Regions from separate parts of the Erythrobacter sp. S227 genome, predicted to be linked through region 2. Evidence: predicted binding sites of a transcription regulator. Region 2 holds the regulator's gene; each other region holds the start of a gene.
What was found. The regulator LexA, encoded in region 2, represses DNA repair genes until DNA is damaged. The targets are predictions, from matches to a motif close to GTTCCNCNCTTGTTCT.

Region 1 (7,308 bases), 240 kb from region 2:
CGCCTCTTCGCTGGAAGGTGCAAGGATGCTGCCCCCACGATCAAGTCGCGGTCCGAAATGTGCCAATGCCCAGGCAGCGCCTGCGGTAGGAGCGATTGCCGCACGCACAGCCAGATGCCGCTTCGCAAAGGCTTGGCTTACATCCGCCAGAAGCCTTCCCTCCCCGCCGAACAAATGCGCGACCGCCGTCACATCGACGATCACACCATCGGGCGGGTCAAGCGCGCTCCACGGTCCCCAACGCTGGGCCCAAAGGGCAAGTTTTTCGAGGAAGGCAAGGTCGCCCGCAGGGTCAGACGGCGCGGTCTTGAGCCCCGGGTAAAGCGCGCGTGCATCCGCCAGCATCTGTCCTGTGCGAGCGCCCGCCGCATGCCCCGCCGCATTCACCGCATCAATGCGCGGACCATGGGCGGTTTCGGTGATGAGAGCGGTGGGAAGCTCTTCTTCCCCCTCACTCTCGCCTTTATCCCCTTGCGCCCTAGCCCCCGCAAACTCAGCCTCGCGCGCCCTATCCCCTTGAGACAGCCGCCATCGATCGACCGAAAGTTGCGCGCACCAGATTGCCATTATGCGCCGGTTTATGCCGGGATTTTCTGGAGGATTTGAAAGGGACATCTGGAGTGTGCTCTAGGGGGCGTTCAGTTTCTTTGGCGGGTGGCTTGGGCGATTTGGAAAGGCACAATCGCCCACTGTTGGAGGACAGCTTCCACTCCCCCGGCGCATGGGAGCGCGCCCGGAAAAGCTCCGCTTGCCAAGTGGGCACACCTGGCCCCTTCGCATTCCATCTCGGCTCAGATGAAACCGCAGGGCGCGCGCGCCAACGCATCCTTGCCGAAGACAAATCGCTCTGCGCCTCAAGCCGCACCAGCCACAAGGCCACGCCATGCTTTTCTGCTGCCAGACTAAGCCTGCGCGACGCTGTAAAATCGAGCGCGCGCGGATTTCCGGCGATCTCTCCGATCACGCAGGCCAAGTCCCGGCATTTCAGCCCCTCTTCCAGCGCAAACAGAGCATCTTCGGGCCTGCCCGCCTCGACACAGATCACCCGTTCGCGCCATTCTTCGGGAAGGCCATGGATGTAAGGTCGCCCGTTCAATTCGACCGCGCGTTTATCCTGCACCCACAAAATCTGCCGCCGGTCCTCTGCTTCGGCCAGCGCACCTTGTTCCCGACCCCCCTCGCAAACGCTTAAGCCATCGCGCGCCAGAGCCAGTGCGAGCCCCGCCCCGCTTGCATCACGAGCGCTTGCAAAAATCTCGCTGTGCAGCGGTTGATCGGTAAGCCCCGGACGCCAGCGCGCCTCACGCTGTTTTGACAGAGCGGCGACATCCACACCCGAGAGGTGCGCAAGGGGCGGCGCTTCAGGCCAGGAAAGAGGATCGGATTTGGTCATAGGAACATGGAAAGAGACTCATAGAGAGTCACTTTGTTCCTATTATGTTCCACAAAAAACAGAGGAGCGCAAGTCCCGCGCTCCTCCCTATTTTTCCCTAGGGACCTGACCCTAGCTGGTCAGACCCACAAACAGGATCACGGCGAGAACAATCGGGCACACAAAGCGCACCAACGCCCGCCACAGCTTATGCAAAGCGCCATCAAGGCCGTTCTCTTTGTCGATCAGCCGCGCATCGGCGATCCAACCGACAAAGATACAGGTCAAAATCGCACCGATGGGCATAAACAGCTTAGCCGTCACCCCGTCGAGCGTGTCGAAGAAATTGGTCTCTGCAAACAGCGGGATGAAACCGAGCGGATAAAACTCTGCCAGATCGTTAAACGACAGCGCAGACAAAATCCCCAGCACCGCAGCGCCCGCACCAACAATGATAGTCGCCACAGGCCGCGCCAGCTTGAACTTTTCGAAGACATAAGCGGTTGGAGCCTCGAGCAGAGAGACCGAGCTTGTAAGCGCTGCGAAGAAGATCATCACGAAGAACGCAAGACCGATAGCTGAGCCAAATGGCATCTGTTGGAATGCGATCGGAAGGGATTCAAACATCAATCCTGGACCTGCATTGGTCGAAAGGCCTGCTGCAAATACAATCGGAAAAATGGCCAAGCCAGCAAGCAGCGCAACCGCTGTATCCGCGCCTGCAATAATGCCGGAGGTTTCACCCAGATTGGTGTCACGATTGGCATATGCGCCATATGTCATCATGCCTGCCACACCCAATGAGAGTGAGAAGAAGGCCTGACCAACCGCTGCCAGCATCACTTCGCCCGTCAACTTCGAGAAGTCGAAAGTGAACAGATAAGCGACCGCCTCAGCAAAATTACCGGTGAACGCGCCATAAATCGTGATCGCAAGGAAAAGGACGAAGAACAGCGGCATCAAATACACCGCCACCCATTCAATGCCGCTTGATACGCCGCGCGCTACAAAGAACATGGTGACGCCAAGAAATCCAAGATTGAGCCCGGCCATCAAAGTGCCATCAGCAAACAGACCCGGCATCAACGCCTTGATCTCTTCCGGATCACGCCCCTGAAACGCCCCGCCGGTCAGGCCGGTCTGGAACAGGTCACTGGCGAACACACCGATGTAATAAACAACCCAGCCGCCCACGACGCAGTAAAAGCTGAGGATCAGGAAGGCTGCGAAAACGCCCATCGAGGCGAGCACGCTCCACCCTTCGGAAGCTTTGGAATCGCGCGCCACCCGGCGCACACTTTCAGGCGCGTTGGCCTGACCGTGACGGCCGATAAGGACCTCTGACAAAAGAACCGGCAAGCCGATCAGCAAAACGCAGAAAATGTAGAACAGGACAAAGGCCCCTCCTCCATTTTCGCCCGCTTCAGCCGGAAAGCGCCACATATTGCCAAGGCCGACGGCTGATCCGACGGCTGCAAGAATAAACGCGCTGCGCGATGACCAGTTCTCGTGACCGGCTCTTGCGCCCGAACCTGCTGCTGCCATCTTATGGTAGTTCCTTTTATGCGCGCCCTTTATTGGCGCTATCCCTCATTTATGCGGGCCTTTGTGCAATGTTTCGCACGCGAGGCCAAGGGCCACTTTGCCGGTTTTCGTGTATGATGCCCGCCTTGAACCGCCCTTTAACACCCAGTTCCAAGCAGACACGCGCTTTGAGGGAGCGCTTTCCTACATCAGTATCCCTCGTCAAACTGGCTGTGCCATCGTGCAATTTCAGGAGATAGCCAAATTCCTAGCGCAAAAGTGTCTCATAGGGTTAACAAGCAAGGTACTGAATTTATGAATAAAGTAGGAAAGCAGTGACCATCCTATGAGACAGTGGTGTCTAATAGGCGGATCGGGCAGTCCCACCCCGCCGCGCCATGGCTGACCACAATTTTGCCCGTTTCCAAGTGCTTTGCGTTTTGCCAAGTCCCCTTTTAAAGAAGTCCCCATGTCCACAACATTCCAGCTCGATACGAGCACCAGCCGAGCCAATCCCACCCCTCAGCCAATGAAGCGGCTGACCGTGCCCAAGATCAGGGCGCGCAAAGTAGATGGTGTGACGCAAGAACCGCTCGTGATGCTGACCGCATACACGGCGCGTCAGGCGCAGCTTCTGGATGCGCATTGCGATCTGCTGCTGGTGGGGGATAGCCTTGCGCAAGTGATTTACGGCCTGCCGTCTACTGTCCCTGTGACATTGGAGATGATGGCCAATCACGGTGCGGCTGTTGTGCGCGGGAGTTATCACTCGGTCGTGATCGTCGATATGCCGTTTGGTTCTTACGAGGCGTCCAAAGAACAAGCGTTTGAGAGCGCGGCTTACCTGCTTAAACAAACGGGCGCGGCTGCGGTAAAACTTGAAGGCGGCGAGGCCATGGCCGAAACCGTCGAATTCCTCAATCAACGCGGCATCCCTGTCATGGGTCACGTTGGCCTTACCCCGCAGGCGGTGAATGTGCTTGGCGGATATATGGCGCGCGGGCGTTCTGATGCAGAGGCAGAGAAGATTGTGAACGATGCGATTGCGCTCGACCAGGCAGGCGCATTCGGGATCGTGCTCGAAGGGGTGCTTGAACCCATTGCGATCAAGGCGACCAAGGCCGTGTCTTGTCCCACCATCGGTATTGGCGCTTCGGCTCAGTGCGATGGACAGGTGCTCGTGACCGAAGACATGCTCGGCATGTTTGAGCGGGTTCCGCGCTTTGTGAAGAAATACGAAGATATCGCCAGCGTTATCGAGAAGACGGTGGCGCACTATGCCGAGGAAGTGCGCGAGCGAACCTTCCCCACGGCAGAACAGACGTACCAGCCTAAGAAGTAGGTTCTTTGGCGAGCATGTTGGCGAGTGGCGCTGCGATTATCAGCTGAAGCAGGTGATAAAGGAGCAGCGGCGCGATCACGAAGCCTGCGACATCGGGCGCAAACAAAATAGCGGCCAATGGCGCGCCGATAGCAACGCTCTTTTGCGCGCCGGCGAAAAGAAAAGCGATCCGGTCTTCTCGGGTGATGTTGAGCAGGCCGCCTGTGAGCCAAGCGCCCCCTGAGGCCGCGATAAGGTAGACTATGATGAGACCAATAAGGGCCACCCAGCCAAGGAGAGTGAACATCTGACCCAGCCCTTGCTCAACCGCGCCTGAGAAAGCGACATAAACCGCGATGCCGATCACGACTCTGTCGAGCCATGCGACATCACTCTTGCGCTCTTTTAGCCAGTCAATCGTCCACCCCTGCACCGCTTGGCCGATCATAAAGGGCAGGATCAGGATGACGCCGATGCGAAGAATAGTCTCGGTGCCAATATCTGCTGCCTCACTGCCCGCAAGAAGCGCAAACAGCGGTGCGGTAATGAACACACCGGCGATGTTGATTAGCGCTGCGCCAACGACGGACAGCGCTACATTGCCACCCGCGAGGCTGGTGTATGAGGTAGCGGACTGGATCGTAGATGGCAGCGCGCCAAGGAACAGGAAGCCAAGGGCCACTAACGGCGGAAGGAAATTTGAAGCAGCGCTCGACAGGCCAAAGCCGATAAGCGGCATCACGCCAAAGACCCACGCGAAAAGCGGCAAGAAAAACCGCCAGTTCGCCAGCCCCTTGCCAATTTCGCCGCGCGCAATGCGCATTCCGTTCACTAGGAAAAGGAGAAAAATCGCGATGTTGGAGATGGTCTGAGCGACGCCGCGTGCATCGCCCGCTGCTGGCACAATAATCGCCAAAAGCGTCGCGGTAAGCAGGACCACGATCATCGGATCGGCAAGAATGGAGAAGCGGGACAACATTGGCCAAAGCCCCTGCCCGCTCATCACCAGATTGTCGAGACGGCACTGCTCGAGGCGGCTCGGGGCGGCTGCTATCTACAGGAAGGGTTTGATCACAAGATCTGCGAACATTGCATCGGCTTGTGCCGCGTCTTCCTCATTGCCAAGCTCGCGCGCTGCCTTTGCCCTTAAGACCAAAGCGGTCGGATCGCTCCCGGCCCCTTGTGCAATCGCAGTATCGAGCAGCACGGCAACGCGAAGCCAATCGGACTCTTGTGCGCTCACCCGTGCCAACACCATCAAAGCATCAAGGTTTTGCGGGTCACCTTGGATATATCTTGAAAGGAGCGCTTTTGCAGCATCACCCTCGCCCGCTTCAAGCATTGCAGCGACAAGCTTGCGCGTTAGCGGCCAGGAACGGCGGACTTTGGCTGATGTTCGATACGCTTCGATTGCGGCCAATGGCCGGCCGTTTGCAAGCGCGACATCGCCCGCGAGCGAATAGGCATCGCCGGACTGCGGAAATTGGCGAACCACGCCTGCGGCAGCGGAGCGTGCTTCGCTTAGATTACCGGCGGCGAGAAGGCCGCGCAGACGGCGTGTTGGCGCAGGTAGATCGCCTTCACTGGTCAGGACGAAGCTCGAACCATTGCCAAGCGCATTGGCTCTCTCAATGAAAGGAATTGCCGCCACACGATCACCCGACCGCTCCAACGCGCGGCCAACCAGCATCACGAGATATGAGGAGGCATCGGGCCGTTTGGCTGTTTCACCAAAACGCTGCGCAATCAGATCATCACGGCCCCCGAGCCACCAGGCTTTAACCAGAAGCTCTATCACGCGCATATTCGCAGGCTGCTCGTCAGCAAGGAGCTCAAGCGTGTTCGCCGCAGTGTCGTAATTGCCTTGCTGCAAATTGATGATCGCATCGAGCATTCTGGCCGCTGGCACGTCATTTTGAAGATAGCGACTACGTTCTAGCAACCTTGCCGCCACCGCCGGATTGTCCGCGCGCGCAGCAAGCACCGCTTGAAGATAGAGAGCTTGTTCATTGTCTGGAGAAAATTCGGTGAGATCGCGCACCGCAGCCAGCATATCGCGATAAAGGCCAAGGTCCCCCAGTGTGGCGGCATATTCGCCGAGCACTTCTGGGTTTGCAGGGTCCGCTGAATTGGCTGCTTCGAACCACGGCAAGGCTTCTTCCATGCCATTGGCATCGCGCACCATCTGCGCTCTCAAAAGAAGCGCAGGTCCATAGTTCGGTTGCAACTCAAGCGCATAATCCGCCGCTTCGATAGCAGTGAGGTTCTCACCCCCGAGGAAGCGAAGCCGCGCAATGTCGACCCACAATCCGGGGTTTTCCGGCTCAATCTCGCGCGCCTCATCATACGCCTTTCCGGCAGCCGCCAGATCGCCCTGACGTACATATCGACGAGCATCCTCTACCACGGCAAGGAAATCCTCGCTTCCGCTGATTTGCACAGCTTCGACCGGTGGCGTTTCACCAGAGCACCCGGCGCTCACCACGCTGAACAAAGCCAGCAACGAGATAATGTGGGCGCGCTTAGACATGGAGATCATACTGCTTGAGCAGGTCATAAAGGGTTGGACGGCTGATCCCGAGGAGCTTTGCCGTGCTCGAGATATTGCCTTCACTGCGGGCAAGCGCATGGCGGATAACCCGGCGATCCGATTGTTCGCGCGCGGATTTGAGGTTCAGGACCTCTTCGTCCTCTTCATCATCGCCATCAAAATCGAGATCACCTGCGCCGACTAATTTGCCATCGGCCATAATGACAGCGCGCTTCACCCGGTTTTCAAGCTCGCGAACATTGCCCGGCCAATCATGCCCGTCGATGGCTTTGAGCGCATCGGGAGCAAAGCCTGTGACCGCCGGGTTCATCTCTTTTGCGAACCGTTTGAGAAAGGCTTTGGCAAGGAGGATCCCGTCGCCGTGCCGCTCTGCAAGGCCGGGAATGCGCACCACAATCTCTGCAAGGCGGTAGAACAGGTCTTCGCGGAAAGTCCCTTGCGCAATCATGCCTTCAAGGTTCTGGTGCGTTGCGCAAACGATGCGCGTGTCGACCTCGATAGTCTTTCGGCCACCGATGCGTTCAATCGTGCGTTCTTGCA
Region 2 (7,308 bases):
ACGCCTGCACGCTTCCCTCACTTCGCAAGGATTTCATGGTCGATCCATGGCAGTGCCTTGAAGCGCGCAGCATCGGGGCAGACGCAATCCTCATCATTGTCGCAGCGCTCGACGATACCGTGATGGCGGAAATCGAAGCGGCCGCGAGCGACCACGACATGGATGTGCTGGTCGAGGTGCACGATGAGGCAGAGATGGAGCGCGCCCTCACCCACCTCAACAGCCGCCTGATCGGTGTGAACAACCGCGACCTTAAAACCTTCACCACTTCGCTTGCGACAACAGAACGCCTCGCGCCAATGGTGCCGCAAGGCACTATGCTGATCGGAGAAAGCGGGATCGCCACCCATGCCGATTGTGTCCGCCTGTCGAAAAGCGGCGTGCGCGGGTTTCTGGTGGGCGAAAGCCTGATGAGCGCCGATGATGTGGCGGCGGCAACGTCCGAGCTTTTGAACGGATAGCCTATCGGCAAGGCCCGGTTCCCCCATGCTGCACTGTCCTACAACTGCGAAAAATGTCATCAGGTGAGCGCAATGACCATTCAGCCGCCTCTTTCATCGATCCAAGCGATTGAAACGCGCATCACTGATCAATTGGTTTTTTGCTCTTGAACAGTGTGTCAAGTGTGTCAAAAAGTGCCGAAAAGGAAGTAAAATGAGCCGCTTAACGCATATTGCCGAGGACGGCGCGGCGCATATGGTCGATGTGGGCGGCAAAGCCGAAACGCACCGCGTGGCGATCGCAAGCGGGCTTATCACCATGTCCAGGGACGCACTTGAAGCGATCCGCCAAGGGGATGCCCCCAAAGGCGACGTGTTAGGGACAGCGCGCGTGGCCGCAATTATGGCAGCCAAGCGAACGGGCGACCTTATCCCCCTGTGCCATCCGCTGGGCCTTGAGGCGGTCACGGTGGATTTCACCTTTGAAGAAGCGGGTATCCGCGTCAACGCCAGCGCCTCTCTGACCGGCAAAACCGGCGTTGAGATGGAGGCGATGGTGGCTGTATCGACAGCGCTCCTCACCATTTACGATATGGCCAAGGCAATCGACAAAGGAATGGTCATTGGCGAGGTTCGCCTGATCGAAAAACGCGGCGGCAAGTCTGGCACCTGGAAAGCGGACGCGCTGTGAGTGCCATGCTCTCCCTCGAAGAAGCGCAGAAACGGCTACTCGCGCTAGCGCCGACAACACAGGCCTTTAACGTCGGCTTGGAAATCGCTGCCAACGTCACCTGCCAACGATGGCTCGCGCGCAACCACAAAGCACGGCGCACACAGCCTGCAGCCGATCTGTCTGCAATGGATGGCTACGCGGTCTCTGGCGATGGCCCTTGGGAAAGAGTGGGCGAAAGCAAGGCGGGAACCCCATTTCATGGCACGCTTGTTCCCGGCCAGTGCACCCGCATCTCGACCGGCGCGCATATGCCCGAAGGCGCGAACGCGGTGCTGATCCAAGAGAATGCCAGGGTCGACGGCGCGGTGGTATTTGCGACAGCGACGCCTGCGCCAAGCGAACACATCCGCCGTTCAGGATTTGACTTTGGAACTGGAGAGGTAGTGCTCGAAAAAGGCGCTCCTGTCACTCCAGCGACAATTGCCGTGGCAGCCTCTGCGGGCTTGGACTCTTTGCGTGTGGGGGGCGCGCCTCATGTGGCAGTGCTCGATAGCGGGGATGAACTGGTGCCTGCCGGAAGGCCCTGTGCACTCCATCAAATCCCGGCAAGCAATGGCATAATGCTTACCGCAATGCTCAGCCCCTATGTCGGAACGCTAAAGCCAATCGGCCCCGTCGCCGACGACCGCGCCGCGCTTGCGGTAGCTCTGGAACAGGCCGATGAGCATGACATCGTCATCACCTCGGGCGGGGCATCGGTTGGCGACCATGATCTTGTGCAAGAGGCCTTGCGAGAGTGGGGCGCGGAAATCGAGTTCTGGAAGGTCGCGATCAAGCCGGGCAAGCCGTTAATGGTGGCCACACGCCAGACCAAATGGGGCCAGCAAGTCATCCTCGGGCTTCCGGGAAACCCTGTGTCGAGCTTCGTAACCGCCTTCCTCTTCGCCCTTCCCCTGGTGCGCGCCTCTTTGGGAGCCCCTGATCCGCTCCCGGGGACCATACAACTAGTTGCGGGTGAGGAGCTGCCTGCGACTGGTCCGCGCCACGAGTTCATGCGTGGCATACTGAACGACGGGATAGCACGTCTTGCGTCCTCTCAGGATTCAAGCGCATTGGGAGCCTTGGCCATGGCCAATTGCCTTATCAGCCGGCCAGCCCATTCACCCCCAGTCCAGTCAGGCGAGCATGTGGAAGTATATCTCCTCCACAATGGCGGTTTTGCGGGAGTTTAACCAAGGCACACGCTTGACTTGGCGAATCAAGTTGCCTATTCGTTCCGCATTCGTTCACCATAATGGTCGGACGGTTAGCGTTCTGTATCGCACCTGTTCCGTTTTCCGGATCGGTGCCTCTATGGGGTGCGCAACTTTGGCACTGTGCCTCGGGACCCTATCGTTCCGGTGCACGTAGAGTGCGGCTGATGGAGTTTGCCCATGCTAACGGCAAAGCAACACGAACTGATCCGTTTCATTCAGCAGCGTCTGGAAGAAACCGGCATTTCACCCAGTTTTGAAGAAATGAAAGAAGCGCTCGATTTAAAGAGCAAGTCGGGCGTTCACCGCCTGATCTCTGCCCTTGAAGAACGCGGCTTTATCCGGCGTCTGCCCAACAGGGCACGCGCGCTGGAAGTGATCAAGAACCCCGAGGATTCCACCCCCATCCCGCGCAGCGCTCCTGCTGTTGCGGCGAATGACCGGGTGGTTGCGGCTGCTGCGTCTGCTCCCAAAGCAGCGCCAGAGCCTGCCAATGACGTGATAGAGATCCCTCTGCACGGCCGGATCGCTGCTGGCGCTCCGATTGAGGCGCTAGAGGGGCAAAGCTCGCTTCCTGTTCCTGCAGCCTTGCTTGGCCCGGGAGAGCATTATGCGCTTGAGGTGTCTGGCGATTCCATGATCGAGGCTGGCATCTTTGATGGTGATTTTGCGCTTGTGCGCCGGACCAATACGGCCCGCGATGGCGAGATCGTGGTGGCTCTTGTGAACGGCGAGGAAGCAACGCTCAAATACCTTCACAAAGACGGCAGCCTTGTGCGCCTTGATCCTGCCAATGCGAGCTATGACCCGCAGGTCTATGGTCCGGGCGAGGTTGAGGTTCAGGGCAAGCTTGCAGGGCTTCTGCGACGCTACCACTGACGGGCATGATTTGGGCGGGACCCGCGTTTGCGTTTGGGCCCGCCCGTCAATCCCGGGAACCGAGCCACCAACCATGCTCGCCTTGGCTCTCGCCAACGCTGGTGATGGTTTGGCCTTCAAGGTCGATCGCAAGGCCGCCTGATTGCTCGAGGAACCCTCGGTCCGCTTTAAGCCATCGCGGGCTGCATGACCGGGGCAGATAACGGTCAGCGACCACAATGTCCGCACGCTCGCAAGCAGCAGCAAGAGCGCGTTCTTCGATTAGCTCCCGATTGCGGGCAAGGAGCAGCGACCAATCGCGCCCTCCCCGCTCAAGGACAATGGTGCAAAATTCAGGCGAGCATCGCGCACCATCCCACTGCGCCAACGGGATCGGTTCTGATGTCACGCTGGCAAGCTCAAGCAGGTTGTCGCGCGAATATGAAGACCGGCTATCGCGCAAGGACAAAAGGCTTCGGCTTCCATCAGGCGCGGTCACCGTAAGCCCGACATGCCTCCCGTCCCTTCCTATCAGAACATCGGGAATGGGGGTAAGCAGCAATATGATCGCGGCAATCAATGCGGGCACAAAACCAAGCAATCGTGCTTTGCCCGTCCACAGCGCGAGCCAAAGCCCGCCTGCGGTGAAAAGCGCTATGGTGAGGCCGCTCATCTGGGGCATCAGTTTTACAGCGCCAGGCTGGGCCGAGGTGAAATGGGCAATTGCCAGAAGAAGATCGAGCGACTTCTCGGTCAACCACCAAAACGGTGCGCCAAGACCTATAATGTCGAACACAAGGCCCAAGGCGATTAGCGGCATCGACACGAACGTAACCAACGGGATCGCCAGCACATTCGCAAAAGCGCCGTAGACCCCGGCGCGGTGAAAGTGGAACAGGACGATCGGCATAAGAGCAATCTCGATCACGAGCCCCGTCAGGAACAGCATCGCAGTCCCGCGCCCCAACCGGGCAAAGCTGCTCTCCTCACGGGCTGCAAGAAACGCGCGAACAGGCGCGCTCGAATGCAGGGCGACAATGGCAAGGACCGCTGAAAAGCTCATCTGGAAGCTGGGCCCGATCACGCTTTCGGGCCAGAGAAGAAGCACGAATATCGCTGCCACTGCCACCATGCGCAGCGACAAAGCGTCTCGTCCGCTGGCAAGCGCAACAAGAACCAGCATAGCAGCAGCGCACGCACGAACGGTCGGGACCTGCGCCCCTGTCAAAAGCGTGTAGGCAATGCCCGCCAGTGCTCCGACGCCCGCAGCAATCACCGGCAAACGCACGCGAATCGCAAGCGCTGGAAAAAGGGCAAGCAGCTTGAGCGTGACAAGATAGGCTGCACCAATCACGGCGCTGACATGCAAACCGCTAATCGCAAGCAGATGGGTGAGCCCTGCATCGCGCATCGCCTCGCGGTCTTCCTCACCGATGGCGCCCCGGTCTCCGCTGGCAAATGCTGCGGCGATGTGCCCGGCAGAGCCATCGACCCGCGTTCGCACGTGCGCTGATAAAGCCCTTTGCGCGCGCGGGATCATTCCCGAAGCTTCGGCAGGTGTCACAATTGCGATGTCGCCAATAACGCTTCCCGACGCAGCCAACCCCTTGAACCAAGCGGCTCTTGCAAAGTCATATGCGCCGGGCAGCATCGGGCTTGCAGGCGGCATCAATCGCACCCGCATTCGCACAACTGCCCCCTCGACCAACCCGCTATCATCGCTCGTAAGTCCGGTGCCAGCGCCGGTCTGAACCATGGTGGCGGAAGGGATATTGACTCGGATTTTTCGGCTTTCGCCGCTTTCAGCATCGCGTACAGCCATTGTGAGGCGGATGCGATCTTGTGCGGGCTGATCATCGCGCGAAAGGATGTACCCCTGCACGCGTTCAACTTTCGGGCGCTCGATTGCCCTTGCGCCGACAAATTCCGAACGCATCCAAATCACGCTTATCCCGGCCGCGAAGAGCAGAGCGCACGCTATGATCGCACCGCGCAAATGATCGCGGCCCGTATTGTCGCGCCATGCGGCAAAGGCAAACAGGGCAAGAAGGATCGCAAGGCCAATCGCGCTCGCCCATTGCCACGGGGATTTCAGATAGAACCAGAAGAGTATGCCGCTGGCGAAAACCACCGCCAGCCACGGTGCCCGGTCAAAGCCGGCTTCTGCAAGAAAACGCTCTGCCCGCTCGGCAATCACACCGCCAAAGGCGCGCCAAATGCTGGACAATCCAGCATCCCTTTGCCACAGGCCAGCGAAAGCCTTTCGAGGCGTGGCTGGGATCGTTCCCGCAGTGGCGCTATCGCCTGCGGGTTTGTCTCCCATCGGAATAATCGGCGCATCGGCCATCGGCTCGCTTCCCCCCGGGGTAGGCACCGTTCCTTTTGCACCAAACGGATAGGAAGCTTAATTCTATGACGGCCCCTGCGTCAAATTCTTTGGACAATGCGCCTGTGGTAACCAGGTTTGCCCCTTCGCCCACGGGGTTCCTGCATATCGGCGGCGCGCGAACGGCGTTGTTCAATTGGCTTTTTGCCCGGCACAACGGGGGTAAAGCGCTTCTCCGGATCGAGGACACCGACAAGAAACGCTCAAGCCAGGAAGCTATTGATGCCATTCTGGACGGGCTCGCTTGGCTGGGCCTGGACTATGACGACGAGCCGGTTTTCCAGTCCAAACGCGCAGAACGTCATGCCGAGGTTGCGCACCAACTGCTCGAGGCGGGCCATGCATACAAATGCTTTGCGACACCTGAAGAGCTAGAGGCAATGCGCGCCGAGCAGCGTGCCCATAAACAACCAATGCGTTATGACGGGCGCTGGCGTGACCGTGATCCGTTGGAGGCGCCCGAAGGTGCATCTTACACGGTGCGATTGAAGACGCCTCAAGACGGCGAGGCAACCATCGAAGATCGCGTTCAGGGCAGCGTTTCGGTCAAGAACGAAGAGCTCGACGATTACATTATCCTTCGCGCAGACGGCACGCCGACATATATGCTCGCGGTTGTGGTTGATGACCATGACATGGGCGTGACCCATGTGATCCGCGGCGATGATCATTTGAACAACGCCTTTCGCCAATTGCCGATTTACCGCGCGATGGACGCCATCGAGGGTGGTTGGCCTGATCCGGTGTATGCGCATGTTCCGCTCATCCACGGTGCAGACGGGGCCAAGCTTTCAAAGCGTCACGGTGCATTGGGCGCGGAAACATACCGCGACGAATTCGGCATCCTTCCTGAGGCCCTTTTTAATTATCTACTGCGCCTTGGCTGGGGCCATGGCGACCGCGAGGAAATCACTCGCGAGGAAGCGATCGAGCTGTTCGATCTGTCTGGCGTTGGCAAAAGCCCATCGCGCTTCGACCTGAAAAAGCTGGAAAACCTTAACGGCCATTATATCCGCGAAGCAGACGATGCAAAGCTTGCACCGCTTGTTGCGCAGCGCATTGATGGCGATGTGGATATCGAGCTATTGACCAAGGCGATGCCGGTCTTGAAAACCCGTGCGAAGAACCTCGACGAACTGGCTGAAGGCGCGGGCTTTCTCTTTGCAAAACGGCCGCTCGAAATGACCGAAAAGGCCGCCAAATTGCTGGACGATGACGGCCGCGCGCGGCTTAGTTCCATTTCCAACGCATTATCAGCCGAAAATGACTGGACAATGGAGGCTCTCGAAGCCACTACGAAAGCGCTTGCAGAGGAACTGGATCTGGGCTTCGGCAAGCTGGCGCAGCCAATGCGCGCTGCCCTCACCGGGACGACAACCTCGCCCGGAATTTTTGACGTACTGGTCCTCTTGGGACGGGATGAATCCTTGGCTCGCATCGACGCGCAGGCTTCCTAGGAAGTTGAGTAAGAAGCAGGGCTAACAAGGATCTAGGAAAGATTGATTAGGAGACACATGGTGGCTGACAAGCAAGCGAAGCTCGAACTTGGCGGTAAGACACACGAATTTCCCGTGCTCGAAGGCAGCACCGGACCCGACGTAATCGACATTCGCAAGCTCTATGGCGCAACCGGAGCGTTCACCTTCGACCCTGGCTATAAGTCAACTGCAAGCTGTGAAAGCGCGCTGACCTATATCG
Region 3 (7,308 bases), 230 kb from region 2:
CTGGCTTTGCCAGCGTAGGTGACCGTGTCACCATTCGCCTGAACGGTATCAATGCCCCGTTGGGCAAGGTCGTGTGGGTAGACGGCAAATTTGCCGGGGTCGCCTTTGAAAGCAACATGCACATCGCGGTCCTGGATCACCTTTGCAAAAGCATCGAGAACGCAAGTTTCTACGAACAGCAGCGCATGCACCGCGTCTAGGCGCCCCTACAGACTCGGCGCGTCGGCGGTCCGGAATCACATCTGCAAAACGCACGAAAAAGGGGCCGGGAGGAACATCCGGCCCCTTTCGTTTGCAGCTGTTAAAGCTGCACCTCTCCTCGCGGATCGGGTTGTCTTTTAGCTTGCGCTGAAAGGCAGCGAGCTGTGGTGAAGCACGATATCAAGCTCACCGTCTTCGCCGCGTTCATAAGCGAATGAATACTCAACCTTGGTTTCGCTGCCGTCCGTGCCGGTGAAGAAGTAGTTGCCCATCGCAACCGCCATATCGCCGCTTTCGGAAATGACGGTGCCGTTATTCTCCCAGCGCACATCGGTGTAAGGCGCAATCGCAAAACCGCCATCTTCAGTGCCTTCCTTGCCGACAAAGTAGCTCAGAGCTTCTTCGGCCGTTTCACGGAATTGATCTTCTGCAGCCAGGGTCGGCTTGAACAGGATGGTTTCTGCACCGTAAGCGTAATGGGTCGCGATGTGCTCTGATGCACGCGCGCTGTAATCGCCTTCTTCGGTGAAGGTTTTGCCGATAGCGACGATGCCTTCGCCCCAGGCTTTCTGAGCCGCTTCAACTTCAGCTGCGGTGATCGGGTTCGCGCTCTCGGTCGCAGCGGTTGCCGCATCGTCGCCGCCACATGCAGCAAGTGCAAGTGAACCTGCGCCAATGAAACCAATGTAAGCAATCTTCTTCATTATATTCTCCTTGGGCCCTCATTGCCCGTCTCGAAATCTTGAGTGCTGTCTATTGCAACATTCCGGGCTGCGAAATTCCCCGGCAAGCTTAGACCGGTGGGAGTAGGCTGGATGGCCTACATCAGGGGGGAGGGGTGGTTGCACACTTTGCATTTGTTGGAATGAGGAAAAGAACATATACAGAACATATGATTCAAAGATCGCCTCAGAAATCCTTGCGCGAACGCCTCGAAATCCTCGCCGATGCGGCGAAATACGATGCCTCTTGCGCGTCGTCGGGGACGGCGAAGAAGAATTCGCTGGGCGGGAAAGGCGTGGGTTCGACCGAGGGGATGGGCATTTGCCATGCCTATGCGCCCGATGGCCGGTGTATCTCGCTGTTGAAGGTTTTGCTGACCAATCACTGCATCTTCGATTGTCACTACTGCATCAACCGGAAGAGCTCGAACACGCCGCGCGCGAAGTTCACGCCGCAGGAAGTCGCCGACCTCACGATCAATTTCTACAAGCGCAATTATATCGAGGGGCTGTTCCTCTCCTCCGGCATCATCAAAAGCTCCAATCACACGATGGAGCAGTTGATGGAGACAGCGCGCATCCTTCGTGAGGAATATGATTTTCGCGGCTATATTCATTTGAAAACCATTCCGGAGGCTGATCCTGAACTGATCGAGCAGGCGGGGCTTTATGCCGACCGTGTATCAATCAATGTGGAATTGCCGACGAAGGCAGGGCTGACGAAGCTTGCGCCCGATAAGGATGAGGCGGAGATTGAGGGCGCTCTGGCGAAGACCAAGAGCCGCATCATTCAGGCGAAGGACGAACGAAAGCGTTTTCGCCATGCACCGCGCTTTGCGCCCGCCGGCCAATCGACGCAGATGATTGTGGGCGCGGATGACGCCAATGATGCAGCCATTGTTGGGCGGGCGGCGGGTCTCTACGGCAATTTCGGCCTTCGCCGCGTCTATTACAGCGCTTTTTCACCGATCCCTGATGCGAGCGCGGTGCTGCCGTTAAAACGCCCTCCGCTGATGCGCGAGCACCGTTTGTATCAGTCGGATTGGCTTATTCGCTTTTATGGTTTTGGCGCAAATGACGTGGCTGATGCGACCGAGAAGGACGGGAACCTCCCGCTCGACATTGATCCCAAGCTTGCCTGGGCTTTGAAGTTTCGCGGGCAATTCCCGGTCGATGTGAATCGCGCGTCGAAAGAGCAGTTGCTGCGCGTACCGGGGCTGGGGACGACGGCGGTGGGGCGTATCCTCAAAGCGCGGCGTTACAGGCGTTTGCGGCTTGAGGATGTTGGCAGGCTCACCCAATCCATCGCCAAAGTGCGCCCCTTTCTGGTGGCGGCTGACTGGCGACCAACGCAGCTTACTGACCGGGGGGATTTGCGCTCAATGCTCGCGCCCAAGCAAGAGCAGTTGGAGCTGTTTTGATGACCGCCCTCCAGCACGTCTCCCTCGGTGCGCACTATGTCGTCCACCTGCCGCGCCCCGATGACTTCGCCTTCTGGCGCGAGCGTGCGCGGCAGCTGATCCAATGCGATGTGCCCCCTGACCGTGTGAGCTGGGCCGAGCCGGGGGGCACGGGCGACCTCTTCGCTTTTGAAGGGCCTTCTCGGGGTGAGAAACGCCTGCCTGTGCCCGATGCCGATGCGTGCGAAGTGCGCGCTTCCAAGCGTTTCATGCGTCTTGCCCGCAATGCCTCGGTCCACTCTGATCCTGAGCGCTTCAGCCTGCTCTATCGCGTGTTGTGGCGGCTCCAATCGCAGCCCGGTATGATGCAGGACAGCGCTGACACAGACGTGCGCCGGATCGAGGAACTCGACAAGGAAGTGCGCCGCGATGCTCATAAGATGCACGCCTTCGTCCGCTTCCGCGAGGTTACAAGTGAAGAGGGCGAGCACTACGTCGCCTGGTTTGAACCTGACCACCATATCGTGCGGCGCGAGGCGGGCTTTTTCATGCGCCGCTTTGCCAATATGAACTGGTCGATCCTGACCCCGCGCGGAAGCATCCATTGGGACGGCAAGACCATGCGCGAAGGCCCTCCGGCACGGCGCGAGGATGCGCCAGCGGGCGATCCGGTGGAGGCTCTATGGAAGTCCTATTACGCCTCAACCTTCAACCCGGCGCGGTTGAAAATCGGCGCGATGCTGTCGGAGATGCCGAAGAAATACTGGAAGAATATGCCCGAGGCAGAGCTTATCCCTGAGCTTATTGCAGGCGCTCAGGCGCGCGAGGCGGGCATGGTGGCGCAAGGGAGCCGCGAGGTGCGCGAAATGCCTTCAAGCCTGGAGGCGATTGCTGAGGGGATCAACGCCTGCCGCGATTGCCCTATAGCCGAATGCGGAACTCGCAGCGTTATGGGGGAAGGGGCTGTTGGCGCTCCCCTGATGATCGTAGGCGAACAGCCAGGCGATCAGGAGGATCTAGCAGGACGGCCTTTTGTTGGCCCCGCCGGACAGTTGCTCGACGTGTACCTCGCCAAGGCCGGGATTGACCGGGCGAGCGCTTATGTCACCAATGCGGTCAAGCACTTCAAGTTTGTGAGCCGCGGCAAACGCCGCATCCACCAGACCCCGCAAGCGAAAGAAATCGACACCTGCCGCTTCTGGCTTGAGGCAGAGCGCACAGTGGTGGCCCCGCGCGTGGTGCTGGCTCTTGGCGCAAGCGCTGCAAGAGCGATGCTTGGCCGCACGGTGAGCCTTGCTAAAGAACGCGGGGCGCCGGTGCCATTGGAGGATGGCAGCGAGCTGTGGATCACCGCGCACCCGTCCTATCTCCTGCGTCTCGATGGTGAGGCGAGGGCGGTACAAGAAGAGCTTTTCGCGCGAGACTTAGCGGCGGTGAGGGGGCGTTTGCTCGAGGTCACCTCGTGACATGCCCGAGGCCCCGCTCACCCCTGACAAACGCACGTTGGAGCTTGATCCCGACCTGATCGACCCGCCGCAACCTGCGCCCTTTGTGGAGCTGGGGCTGGTGAGCTGTTTCTCTTTCCTTCGCGGCGCGTCTGATGCGGTGGACCTTGCGATGACTGCGCGGATGCTCGGCTATGACGCGTTGGGGCTGGCCGATGCGAACAGCTTTGCAGGCGTGGTGCGGCTCCATACCGAGGCCAAGACCCTCAAGCTGCGCCCGGTTATCGGCACCCGCATCGAAACGGTCGAGGGGCTCGCCTTCCTCGCCTACCCGAAGGACCGCAAAGCCTATGGCCGCCTCTCGCGCCTGATCAGCCAGGGGCGGATGCAAACACTCACCGGCGAATGGCAGGAAAAGGGCGTGTGCGAGATCAGCTTGGCGATGCTGGCTGAACACAGCGAGGGTGTGCAGCTGATCCTTATTCCGCCGGGTGATTTGGGTGCAGAGTTCACCATAGAGGTCGAGAGCAATGTGGTGCCGCTTCGACCCGATGGTGAAGAGGTCGGAAGGATGCCGCTCACCGCGCCTTTCCCCAAACTGCTCCCCTATCTGACCGAGCAACTCCCGACCTTGCGCCACCTTGCGGCAAGCTATCTCTACCGCGGCGATGATGTCGCACGGATTGACCAGTTGGATAGGCTCGCCCGCGAGAACGACCTCACACTCCTCGCCACCAATGATGTCCACTACCACGCGCCCTCGCGCCGCCCTTTGCAGGATGTCATGACGGCGATTGCGCACAAGACCACCGTGGCAGAGGCAGGCCATCTGCTCCACGCCAATGCCGAGCGGCACCTGAAATCGCCCGAGCAGATGCTGCGCCTGTTCGACCGCTGGCCCCATGCGATCAAGGCCGCGCGCGCAGTCGCGGACAATTGCGACTTTTCGCTCGACGAACTCGCTTACGAATACCCCGAGGAAATCTACCCTGACGGCATGGCGCCGCAGGAATATCTCGAGGTGGAAACATGGGCGGGCGCCGAGCGACGCTATCCGGAAGGCGTGCCTGACAGCGTCCACGACACGCTCGAACGCGAGCTCGCGCTCATCGCCAAGCTCGATCTTGCGCGCTACTTCCTCACCATCAAGGACATCGTCGATTTCGCCCGCAGCGTCGACCCGCCGATCCTGTGTCAGGGCAGGGGCTCTGCTGCGAACTCTGCTGTGTGCTATTGTCTCGAAATCACCAGCGTGGACCCCGCCAAGCACCAGCTGCTCTTCGACCGTTTCATCTCCGAAGAGCGCAAGGAGCCGCCCGATATCGACGTCGACTTCGAGCATGAGCGGCGCGAGGAGGTGATCCAGTATATCTACAAGAAATACGGCCGCGCGCGCGCTGGGCTGACGGCAACGGTCATCCACTACCGCCCGCGCATGGCGATCCGCGAAGTGGGTAAGGCGATGGGATTGTCCGAGGATGTGACTTCGCGCCTTGCCAAAAGCGTCTGGGGATCATGGGGCCGCGAGATAAGCGAGAAACACGCAGGCGAAAGCGGTCTGGATGTGACCGACCCGCATTTGAAACGCGTGCTGGCGCTGACCGAGCAGATGATCGGAATGCCGCGCCATCTCAGCCAGCACGTGGGCGGGTTTATCCTCACGGACGGGCCGCTGACCGAGACCGTGCCGATCGGCAATGGCGCTATGCCCGAGCGCAGTTTCATCGAGTGGGACAAGGACGATATCGAGGCGCTGGGTATCCTCAAAGTCGATGTGCTGGCTCTGGGGATGCTGACCTGCATCAAGAAATGCCTCGACTTGCTTGAAGCGCACCATGACCGCACTTTGACGCTTGCGAGCGTCCCGCGCGAGGACCCGGAAACCTATGCGATGCTGCGAAAGGGGGATTCGCTGGGTGTTTTCCAAGTCGAAAGCCGCGCGCAGATGAACATGCTCCCACGCCTTCGCCCGCGCGAGTTTTATGATCTTGTCATTCAGGTCGCGATTGTTCGTCCCGGACCGATCCAAGGCGATATGGTGCACCCTTACCTCAAACGCCGGCGCGGGGCCGAGCAAGTGGTGATCCCCAAGCCATCGCCTGCCCACGGTCCCCCCGATGAACTCTCCAGCATTCTAGAGCGCACTTTGGGTGTGCCCATTTTCCAGGAGCAAGCGATGAAGATCGCTCTGGATGCGGCCAAATTCTCTTCGCTTGAAGCCAATCGTTTGCGCAAAGCCATGGCGACTTTCCGGTCGCGCGGGATGGTTGATGAGCTGCAAGACATGATGGTCGGGCGCATGGTGAAGCGCGGCTATGACCCCGAATTTGCAGAGCGGTGTTTCAACCAGATCAGGGGCTTTGGCGAATACGGCTTTCCCGAGAGCCACGCGGCAAGCTTCGCGCATCTGGTCTATGTTTCAAGCTGGCTCAAATGCCACTTCCCGGCGGCGTTTGCGGCGGCACTTTTGAACTCACAACCCATGGGGTTCTATGCGCCTGCACAGATCGTGCGCGATGCAAGGGAGCATGGGGTCGAAGTGCTGCCAGCGGATGTGAATTGCAGTCAGTGGGACTGCACTTTGGAGGAGATTGCCGAGGCGAGGGATGCGCAAACCCGGCGTTTGGACCGCCACATCGCCCTTCGCTTGGGGCTCCGCCAGATTGACGGCTTGCACGAACATGTGGCCGCGCAATTGGTCGCAGAGCGCGCGGAGAACGGCGCTTATCGCGACGTGGCTGAACTGCGTGAGCGGGCAGGGTTGTCTCCTGCGCATATCGAGCGGCTTGCGAGCGCCGATGCCTTCACCTCGCTGAACCTTTCCCGCCGTCAGGCCTTGTGGGATGCGCGGAGCCTTATTGCAGGGCCCGACCTGCCGCTGTTCCGTGCGGCTGAGACCCGAGATGAGGGAGCGGAAGCCTCGCCCACCAAGCTACCGAGAATGCCGCTTTCAGAGGAGGTGGTGAACGACTACCAGACCACGCGGCTGAGCCTTAAAGCGCACCCCATGGCCTTCCTGCGCCCGCGCCTGGCTGAACGCGGGTTTGTGCGCGCTTCAGACCTTCGAGGTCGCAAGTACCGCTCGATGGTCCAGGTCGCAGGCGTTGTCCTCATCCGTCAGCGACCCGGCTCTGCCAAGGGTGTGTGCTTTATCACGCTGGAGGATGAGACGGGCGTTGTGAACCTCGTCGTGTGGCCTGACCTTAAGGAAAAACAGCGTCAGGTTGTGATGGGCGCGCGGCTTATGGAGGTGCGGGGCCGCGTCGAATATGATGACGAGGTGATCCACGTGATCGCGCAAAACATGGTCGATGCGAGCGATCAGCTTTATGCGCTTTCCGATGATATGCTTGATGCGCCTTTAGCCCGCGCAGACCATGTGAATACGCCCCTTCAGGGTCGCAAATCACCAGTTGAAAAAGACGCGGTACATCCACGCGACATCATCGACCAGCTACCCGAGGTGCCACCAATTTCTGGCGGCCACCCACGCAACCACCGGATTATTCCGAAATCGCGCGATTTTCACTAGAGCGAGCA
Region 4 (7,308 bases), 680 kb from region 2:
ATTCACGACATATAGCGCGCCTTGCGATTTCAACAGGTCAACGTGTTCCTGACGGCGCACGATATTGACGAGCTTGATGCCGTCTTCCTGACAAATCTTGTTGAGCATCTGGCCGAGGTTGGACGCTGCTGCGAGGTGGATGATCGCATCGTGGCCTTCCATCTTCGCGGTTTCGACAAATCCGAGCGCTGTCATCGGGTTCACGAAAGAGGACGCGCCCGCTTCGCATGAGTGGTCACCCAAAGGCAGACACATCATTGCATCGGCAATGGCGTATTGGCTGAACGCATGTCCGGGGACGCAGGCAACCCTCTGACCCATAAGGGCTTTCGCCATATCGCTGTCACCGGTGGCGACCACGGTGCCAGCGCCTTCGTTACCGGCTTCGAGGCGTTGACCGTGACGGCCGCGTTGGCCTGACAAAAACGGTTCAGGCATGTTAGCAACAACCTTGCCCGCCGAGTATTCCGCGTTTTCAAAGTCAGCCGCGCTGGTGAGGATCGCGAGGTCCGACGGGTTGATCGGCGCCGCTTCCATCTTGACCAGAACCTGGTTGCCCTTGGGCTCGGGGAAGGTCTCCTCGCTAACCTCAAGGGTGAGTTTGCCTTCTTTTGAAAGCGTGGTGAAAAGCTGTTTGCCGGTAGTCATAAGTGTCTCTCTCCAGTGTGGAATTAGTCGGTTGATGTGTCGGAATTCTCGCCTGATTTCTCGTGCGCTTTTTCTCGTGGTGACAACTCGAGGATGGTCGCCATACTCGCCCAGACCGCGAGGGTTGGTTGCAATTTGGGGACTTTGGTAAGCGAAAACCACTCCTCTGCCATTTGAGGCAGAAAATAAATCGCAACTGCCGTTGCAACAACGCTGAACAGGGTAAAGTCGCTCAGCGCAATAGACTGGATCATCATGACGATTAACGCGCTGATGACGAGCAAAGCGGTAAAGTCGAATATCGGCAGGTTTTCACCTCCCACAAGCACAAAGCCCAAGACTGCGCCAAACACGATGTTGAGCGCGTTCAGCCCGGCGCGATAATCGCCATTGGACATCTTCGCGCTCATTGGAAACTTGTACCAATTGGACATTACTCGCAGTACCCATCCGGATAGATTGCTTCAACGAAATAGAGCCCTTGCGGGGGCGCGTTAAGCCCTAATTCCCGGCGGTCTTTTGCCGCTAGGGCATGGCCGATTTGCGCCTCGTCCCATGTCCCTTGGCCGACCAGCTTGAGGCATCCGACCATGCTTCGGACCTGATGATGCAAGAAACTGCGAGCCTCGGCATAAATGCGAATCTCGTCGCCGTCTCTCACCACATCGAGGCGGTCCAGCGTCTTTACCGGGTCTTTTGACTGGCAATGAACAGAGCGAAATGTGGTGAAGTCATGAAGTCCGACAAGCGATTGCGCGGCGCGGTGCATGGCGTGCGTGTCGAGCGGCTGCGCAACATGCCAAACCTGGTTCTTGGCAAAAGTCAGGGGCGCACGCCGGTTGCAGATGCGATAGACATATCGCCGCCCGACACAAGAAAACCGCGCGTGCCAATCATCGGGGACGATCATGCAATCAAGGATAGCGATGGGGTCCGGGCGAAGGTGGGCATTGATCGCCTCGGAGAGTCGAAACGGGTCGATATCTTTCTCAAGGTCCACATGGGAACGCATTCCCAGAGCATGCACGCCCGCATCGGTACGTCCCGCGCTGTGCAAGACCGCGTCCTCACCCGTAATCCGGTGCAGCGCATCCTCGATCGACTGCTGCACAGACGGCCCGTGTTTCTGCCGCTGGAGCCCGTGAAAGGGTGTGCCGTCAAATTCTATGGTAAGCGCGAAACGGGTCACTTGAGCACAGTCCTCACCTCAATCGGCCGCCCGCGCAGGAAGTCCTCGCAGCTCATCGCAGGCTTGCCCGCGCGCTGTAGTTTGAGTGGACGGATCGCGCCTTCACCGCAAGCGATAGTGAGTTCAGCGTCGAGGACTTCTCCCGGCTCGCCTGACCCCTCTACCTCTTCCGCCAAAAGCAACTTCACCCGTTCATCACCCAGCTCAAACCAGGCGCCGGGGAAGGGCGCAAGTCCCGCGACATGACGCACCAGCTCGCCCGAGCCCCGAGACCAGTCGATTCGCGCCTCGGCCTTGTCGATTTTGGCCGCATGGGTGGCTTGGACATCGTCTTGCGGCACGGGCGGAAAAGCATCAAGATCGGCCAGAACCTCGACCATCGCCTCAGCGCCCAATTGCCCAAGCTCGGCAAACATCTCGCCCGTAGTCTTGGCCCCAATCGGCGTGCGCACAATATGCCGCATCGGCCCTGTATCGAGGCCTGCTTCCATCTGCATAATAGTAACGCCCGTCTCCTCATCGCCCGCCATAATAGCGCGGTGAATGGGCGCAGCGCCCCGCCAGCGCGGCAGGATCGAGGCGTGGATATTGAGGCACCCGTGCGTCGGCGCATCGAGCACCGCTTGCGGCAGGATCAGACCGTAAGCCGCCACCACCGAAATATCGGCACCCAGCGCTGCAAACTCGGCTTGCGCCTCTTCACCGCGCAAAGACTTGGGCGATCGCACTTCAAACCCAAGCTCCTCGGCTTTAGCCTGCACAGGCGAGGGACGCAGCTTCTTGCCACGGCCAGAACGGCTTGGCGGCTGGGTGTAAACGCACAGCACTTCATGGCCCGCCTCGTGGAGGGCCACCAGAGCAGGCACCGCAAAATCGGGCGTTCCCATAAAAACTATGCGCATAAAGCGATCAGCAAACCTTTGTGAATTGAACCAAGCGCCCTATCTCCCCCCACATGGCATCGCAAGAGATCGAAGCTTTATCAGCTGCATTGGCGCGTTTGCCGGGTCTTGGCCCGCGCAGCGCAAGGCGGGCTGTGCTGTGGCTGGTTAAAAACCGTGAGCGTGCTTTGCCCGACCTGTTGGAGGCGCTGGACGCGATTTCGCAAACACTGGTCGAGTGCGACACTTGCGGCAATGTGGACACCGTAAACCCTTGCGGCATCTGCGCGGATGTGCGCCGCGATGCGAAAGCGCTTTGCGTGGTTGAGGATGTCGCCGACGTGTGGGCGTTGGACCGGGCGCGCCTGTTCCAAGGGCGCTACCATGTGCTGGGCGGAAAGCTGTCCGCACTCGACGGCATCGGCCCCGAAGACCTCAATATCGCCTCCCTGATGGACCGCGTTTCCACCGGCGAAGTGGACGAAGTGGTCCTCGCCATGAACGCGACGCTAGAGGGGCAAACCACCGCGCACTACCTCGCCGAGCGGCTGGAGGAGCACAAGGTCCGCATCACCCAGCTTGCCCATGGCCTGCCGGTCGGCGGAGAGCTAGATTACCTCGACGAGGGCACTTTGGCACAAGCGTTAAGGGCGCGGCGGCCTGTGGGCTAACATCCCCGCCATGGGATGGCCGATTACGGTGATCGAACACTTGCGCTTGCGGCTGACGCTTACGCGCACTAAATTGCCCATATGGCTATCCGTGAAATCATAGAAGTGCCGGACCCCCGGCTTAAACTTGTGTCCGAACCGGTTAAACCCGAAGAGTTCAACGACGATCTCAAAACGCTCGTCGATGACATGTTCGAGACGATGTATGACGCGCCCGGCATTGGCCTTGCCGCCATTCAGGTCGCTGTGCCCAAGCGCGTGCTCGTCATCGACTTGCAGCCCGATGATCCGGATGCAGAGCCGGTCGAGTGCGAGCATGACGGGACCAAGCACACCCATCCTGCCACGAAAAAAGAGCCGCGCGTGTTCATCAATCCGGTGATCACGCCCGAGACCGAGGAAATGAGCACCTTCCAGGAAGGCTGTCTTTCACTCCCCGAGATTTACGCCGACGTCGATCGCCCGGCATCCTGCACGGTCGAGTATCAGGACCTTGAGGGCAACCACCACAAAGAGCACCTCACCGGCATGATGGCGACCTGTCTCCAGCACGAGATGGACCACCTCGAAGGCATCGTCTTCATCGACCACCTCTCGCGGCTAAAGCGCAATATGATGCTGAAGAAGCTGAAGAAGTTGAGGGCTGCGGCGTAACCAGATGTGGCCCGCCGAACACATCTTCGGTAGCTTTATGATCCTGGTCCTTATTGGACTGCTGGTGTTCGGATATTGGTTTTGGTCGCGTGGTTTGCCAAAGAAGGAGCCGACTGCTCGTCAATCCAAGATTTGGTGCGTGATGTATTGCTTCATGGCAGCGTATTTTGGTTTCAAAGCTTGGGAAGAGTATTCGAACGGCTTCAGCGACTGGTACATCTGGCCTACCTGTGCGCTTATTTTCCTGATTTGTGCCGTAAGAGACTGGCCTAGGCCCAAAGCTGCACAGTAGTTGGGGATATCCAACAAAGCGCTAGTGTTCCGCATTTGTTCCGTGCTATAAAGAAGCATGGAAAACCCGATTCTTCTCATCGTATCTTTGGTTGTTGGCCTTCTTCTCGGGGGCGGTGCCGCATACTTTTTCGCCTCGCGGCCTGTCACCGAATTGCGAGAACGTCTTGCGGCCAGCGAGGGCGAAACAAAGGCGCTGGACGAAAAATTTCGCCGCGCCGCAACTGATCTAGCGACCATGTCCGAACGCGCTGGGCGCGCCGATGGATTGGCGGATGAGCTTGCAAAAGCAAACGAGGAACGCGCCGCATTGGCTCAGCGTCTGGCTGCTGAAGAAAGCGGCAAGCAGGAACGCGAAAAGGCGTTTGAAGAGCAAAAACGTTTGCTGGGTCAGGCTCGTGAGGAAATGACCAATCAGTTCAAGGCTGCGGGCGCTGAAGTCCTGCGCCAGAACCAAGAAGCGTTTCTGCGCCGAGCGGAAGAGCGCTTCAAACAGTCCGAGCAAACGGGCGAGGCGAAGATCAAGGCTTTGCTCACGCCCGTGGGCGAAAAGCTCGCGAATTACGAAAAGCAGGTGTCCGAACTTGAGGCCAAGCGCACCGATGCCTTTGGGCAATTGCAGGGTCTCATCCAATCCATGCGCGAGGGGCAGGAAGAGGTCCGGCGCGAGGCACAGCGGCTTGGCAATTCGCTGACCAACGCTCCCAAAGCGCGGGGCCGCTGGGGGGAGAGGGCGCTGCAGAACCTGCTCGAACAATGCGGGCTGGCCGAGCATACCGATTTTATGATGGAGCATTCGGTTGAAACCGAAGAGGGCCGGCTTCGCCCCGATGCGATCATCAATGTGCCGGGCCAAAAGAAGCTGGTGATCGATTCTAAAGTCTCGCTCAACGCCTATCAGGCCGCATTCGAGGCCGATGATGACGACACGCGCAAACGCGAGTTGGACGCACACGCGAAATCCATGCGCAATCACGTTCAGACCTTGGGCGCGAAAAGCTATCAAAGCCAATTTGAAGAAGCGCCCGATTACGTCATTATGTTCATTCCGGGTGAGCATTTTGTAACCGCCGCTTTGGATGCCGATCCGACTTTGTGGGACTTTGCATTTGAACGGCGCGTGCTGTTGGCGACGCCCACCAACCTTGTCGCAATCGCGCGCACGGTGGCGCAGGTCTGGCGTCAGGATGGTCTCGCAAAAGAAGCACAGGAAATTGGCCGGATGGGCGCTGAACTCTACAGCCGCCTGGAAACAGCGGCCTCGCACCTCAAGCGCGTTGGCGGGGGCCTCGAAACTGCGGTCAACAATTACAACAAATTCGTCGGCAGCTTTGAGCGCAACGTCCTCTCGTCAGGCAAGCGCTTGGCCGAGAAAGGCGTCGAGATCGGCAAGCGCGAGATCGAGGAAGTCCCGCTGGTGGAAAGCACCCCGCGTTATAATGCGGCGGATGCTAAAGCCGCCGATGAAGAAGAAAACTTCATGCTCGAAGACAAACAGGACGCGGCCGAGTAGCTACGCGTCGACCTCCGCCAGCACCTCATACGCCAGCACCGCGCCAGCCACGGCGGCATTCAACGAATCCGCGCGGCCTTTCATCGGCATGGTGACCCGCAGGTCGCATTCCATCTCGTAAGCCTCGGGCAGCCCTTGGGATTCGTTGCCTACGAGGATAAAGCATGGCGATTGATAAGGCGCGCCGCGATAGGGCACGGCGTCGCGCAGGCTGGCCGCCACAAGCTGGCCTGCGCCTGATCGCAGCCACGGGATAAACTCGTCCCAGCGCGCTCTCGCTAACCCTTGCGTAAACACCGCGCCCATACTTGCGCGCACGGCTTCGGCGCTGAACGGGTCGGCGCAATCGTCGATCAGGATCAGCCCGCCAGCACCAACCGCATCGCCGGTGCGCAGCATGGTCCCAAGATTGCCGGGATCGCGCAGGTCCTGTGCGACCAGCCAGATTTTGGCGGCGCTGCGGTCGATCTTATCCAAAGAAGTGTCGAACTCATCGAACACGCCGACGACGCTCTGGGCGTTTGACTTGCCTGTGATCTTGGACAGAATGTCTGGCGTGGTGGTGATCACCTCGCCGCCCGATGCCTCAATTTCGCGCTCCAGCCCCTCGATCAGCGGATGGGGATCGCGCCCTTCAGCCGTGACCAAAGTGCGCGGCACATAGCCGCTCACCCGCGCATCTTCGAGCAGGCGCAGCCCCTCGACCAGGAATTGGCCGGCACGTTTGCGCAGCTTCTTTTCGCGCAAACTGCGCAGATATTTCACCGTGGGATTGGAAAAGCCGGAGATATGCTTGCGCATCAGGATGCGTGCTCAGTCTTCGCCAAAGCCGTCTTCGACCAGCGCGACAAGCTCCGCCAGAACCGCGTCGCAACCATCGCCATCGACGATAAGCTCGATTTCGTCGCCCTTGGCCGCGCCCAGCATCATCAAACCAAGGATCGATCCGCCTGCGGCCTCGTTCCCGCCTTTGGCGACTTTGACCTGCGCCCCATCAGGCAATGCGGCCACGGCACCAACGAATTTGGCGCTGGCGCGGGCATGAAGGCCCCGCTTGTTCACGATCGTGACGGTCTGACGCACTTCCCCCATCGCGCGGTCCCTAACTGCCGCCGCTCGCGGCGCGTGCCGGTTTGCCTTGCGGTGCGTTGTCCGCGCCCAAAAGCTCGCTTGCGACGGTGATGTAGTTGCGCCCGGCGACCTGCGCGGCCTCAACCGCCTCTACCACGCTCAAATTCTTGCGCGCACCGGCCAGACGGATGAGCATCGGGAGATTGATCCCTGCGATCACCTCGACTCGGCCAGCATCAAGCAGCGAGATCGCCAGATTGGACGGTGTGCCGCCGAACAGATCGGTAAGGATGATTACCCCGCTTCCGTCATCAACAGCGTCAATCGCAGTAGCAATTTCGGCGCGGCGTTGTTCCATATCGTCATTGGGGCCGATGCAGACGGTCTCCA

Region 1: a site for LexA is predicted at 1,429-1,444, ahead of AC0V6Q_RS03520 (ImuA family protein). Genes of this name have one in related genera too.
Region 3: a site for LexA is predicted at 1,076-1,091, ahead of AC0V6Q_RS03540 (putative DNA modification/repair radical SAM protein). Genes of this name have one in related genera too.
Region 4: a site for LexA is predicted at 4,362-4,377, ahead of AC0V6Q_RS01340 (DNA recombination protein RmuC). Genes of this name have one in related genera too.

Annotation. Positions count from the first base shown of each region.
Region 1 is NZ_CP200280.1:744,168-751,475, reverse strand. Features, by position in the region: gene AC0V6Q_RS03525 (Y-family DNA polymerase) at 1-567, opposite strand, end outside; gene AC0V6Q_RS03520 (ImuA family protein) at 509-1,393, opposite strand; gene AC0V6Q_RS03515 (sodium-dependent transporter) at 1,505-2,917, opposite strand; gene panB (3-methyl-2-oxobutanoate hydroxymethyltransferase) at 3,366-4,238, shown strand; gene AC0V6Q_RS03505 (bile acid:sodium symporter family protein) at 4,228-5,196, opposite strand; gene AC0V6Q_RS03500 (tetratricopeptide repeat protein) at 5,272-6,747, opposite strand; gene prsR (PEP-CTERM-box response regulator transcription factor) at 6,740-7,308, opposite strand, start outside.
Region 2 is NZ_CP200280.1:979,594-986,901, forward strand. Features, by position in the region: gene trpC (indole-3-glycerol phosphate synthase TrpC) at 1-461, shown strand, start outside; gene moaC (cyclic pyranopterin monophosphate synthase MoaC) at 655-1,131, shown strand; gene AC0V6Q_RS04650 (molybdopterin molybdotransferase MoeA) at 1,137-2,345, shown strand; gene lexA (transcriptional repressor LexA) at 2,547-3,245, shown strand; gene AC0V6Q_RS04660 (ComEC/Rec2 family competence protein) at 3,292-5,571, opposite strand; gene gltX (glutamate--tRNA ligase) at 5,637-7,067, shown strand; gene AC0V6Q_RS04670 (citrate synthase) at 7,128-7,308, shown strand, end outside.
Region 3 is NZ_CP200280.1:752,742-760,049, forward strand. Features, by position in the region: gene AC0V6Q_RS03530 (PilZ domain-containing protein) at 1-200, shown strand, start outside; gene AC0V6Q_RS03535 (phosphoribosyl-AMP cyclohydrolase) at 339-905, opposite strand; gene AC0V6Q_RS03540 (putative DNA modification/repair radical SAM protein) at 1,094-2,344, shown strand; gene AC0V6Q_RS03545 (UdgX family uracil-DNA binding protein) at 2,344-3,789, shown strand; gene AC0V6Q_RS03550 (error-prone DNA polymerase) at 3,791-7,300, shown strand.
Region 4 is NZ_CP200280.1:296,505-303,812, forward strand. Features, by position in the region: gene AC0V6Q_RS01310 (zinc-binding dehydrogenase) at 1-648, opposite strand, end outside; gene AC0V6Q_RS01315 (hypothetical protein) at 672-1,046, opposite strand; gene truA (tRNA pseudouridine(38-40) synthase TruA) at 1,082-1,837, opposite strand; gene fmt (methionyl-tRNA formyltransferase) at 1,834-2,739, opposite strand; gene recR (recombination mediator RecR) at 2,793-3,389, shown strand; gene AC0V6Q_RS01335 (peptide deformylase) at 3,471-4,043, shown strand; gene AC0V6Q_RS01340 (DNA recombination protein RmuC) at 4,393-5,847, shown strand; gene AC0V6Q_RS01345 (TrmH family RNA methyltransferase) at 5,848-6,648, opposite strand; gene AC0V6Q_RS01350 (HPr family phosphocarrier protein) at 6,661-6,939, opposite strand; gene AC0V6Q_RS01355 (PTS sugar transporter subunit IIA) at 6,950-7,308, opposite strand, start outside.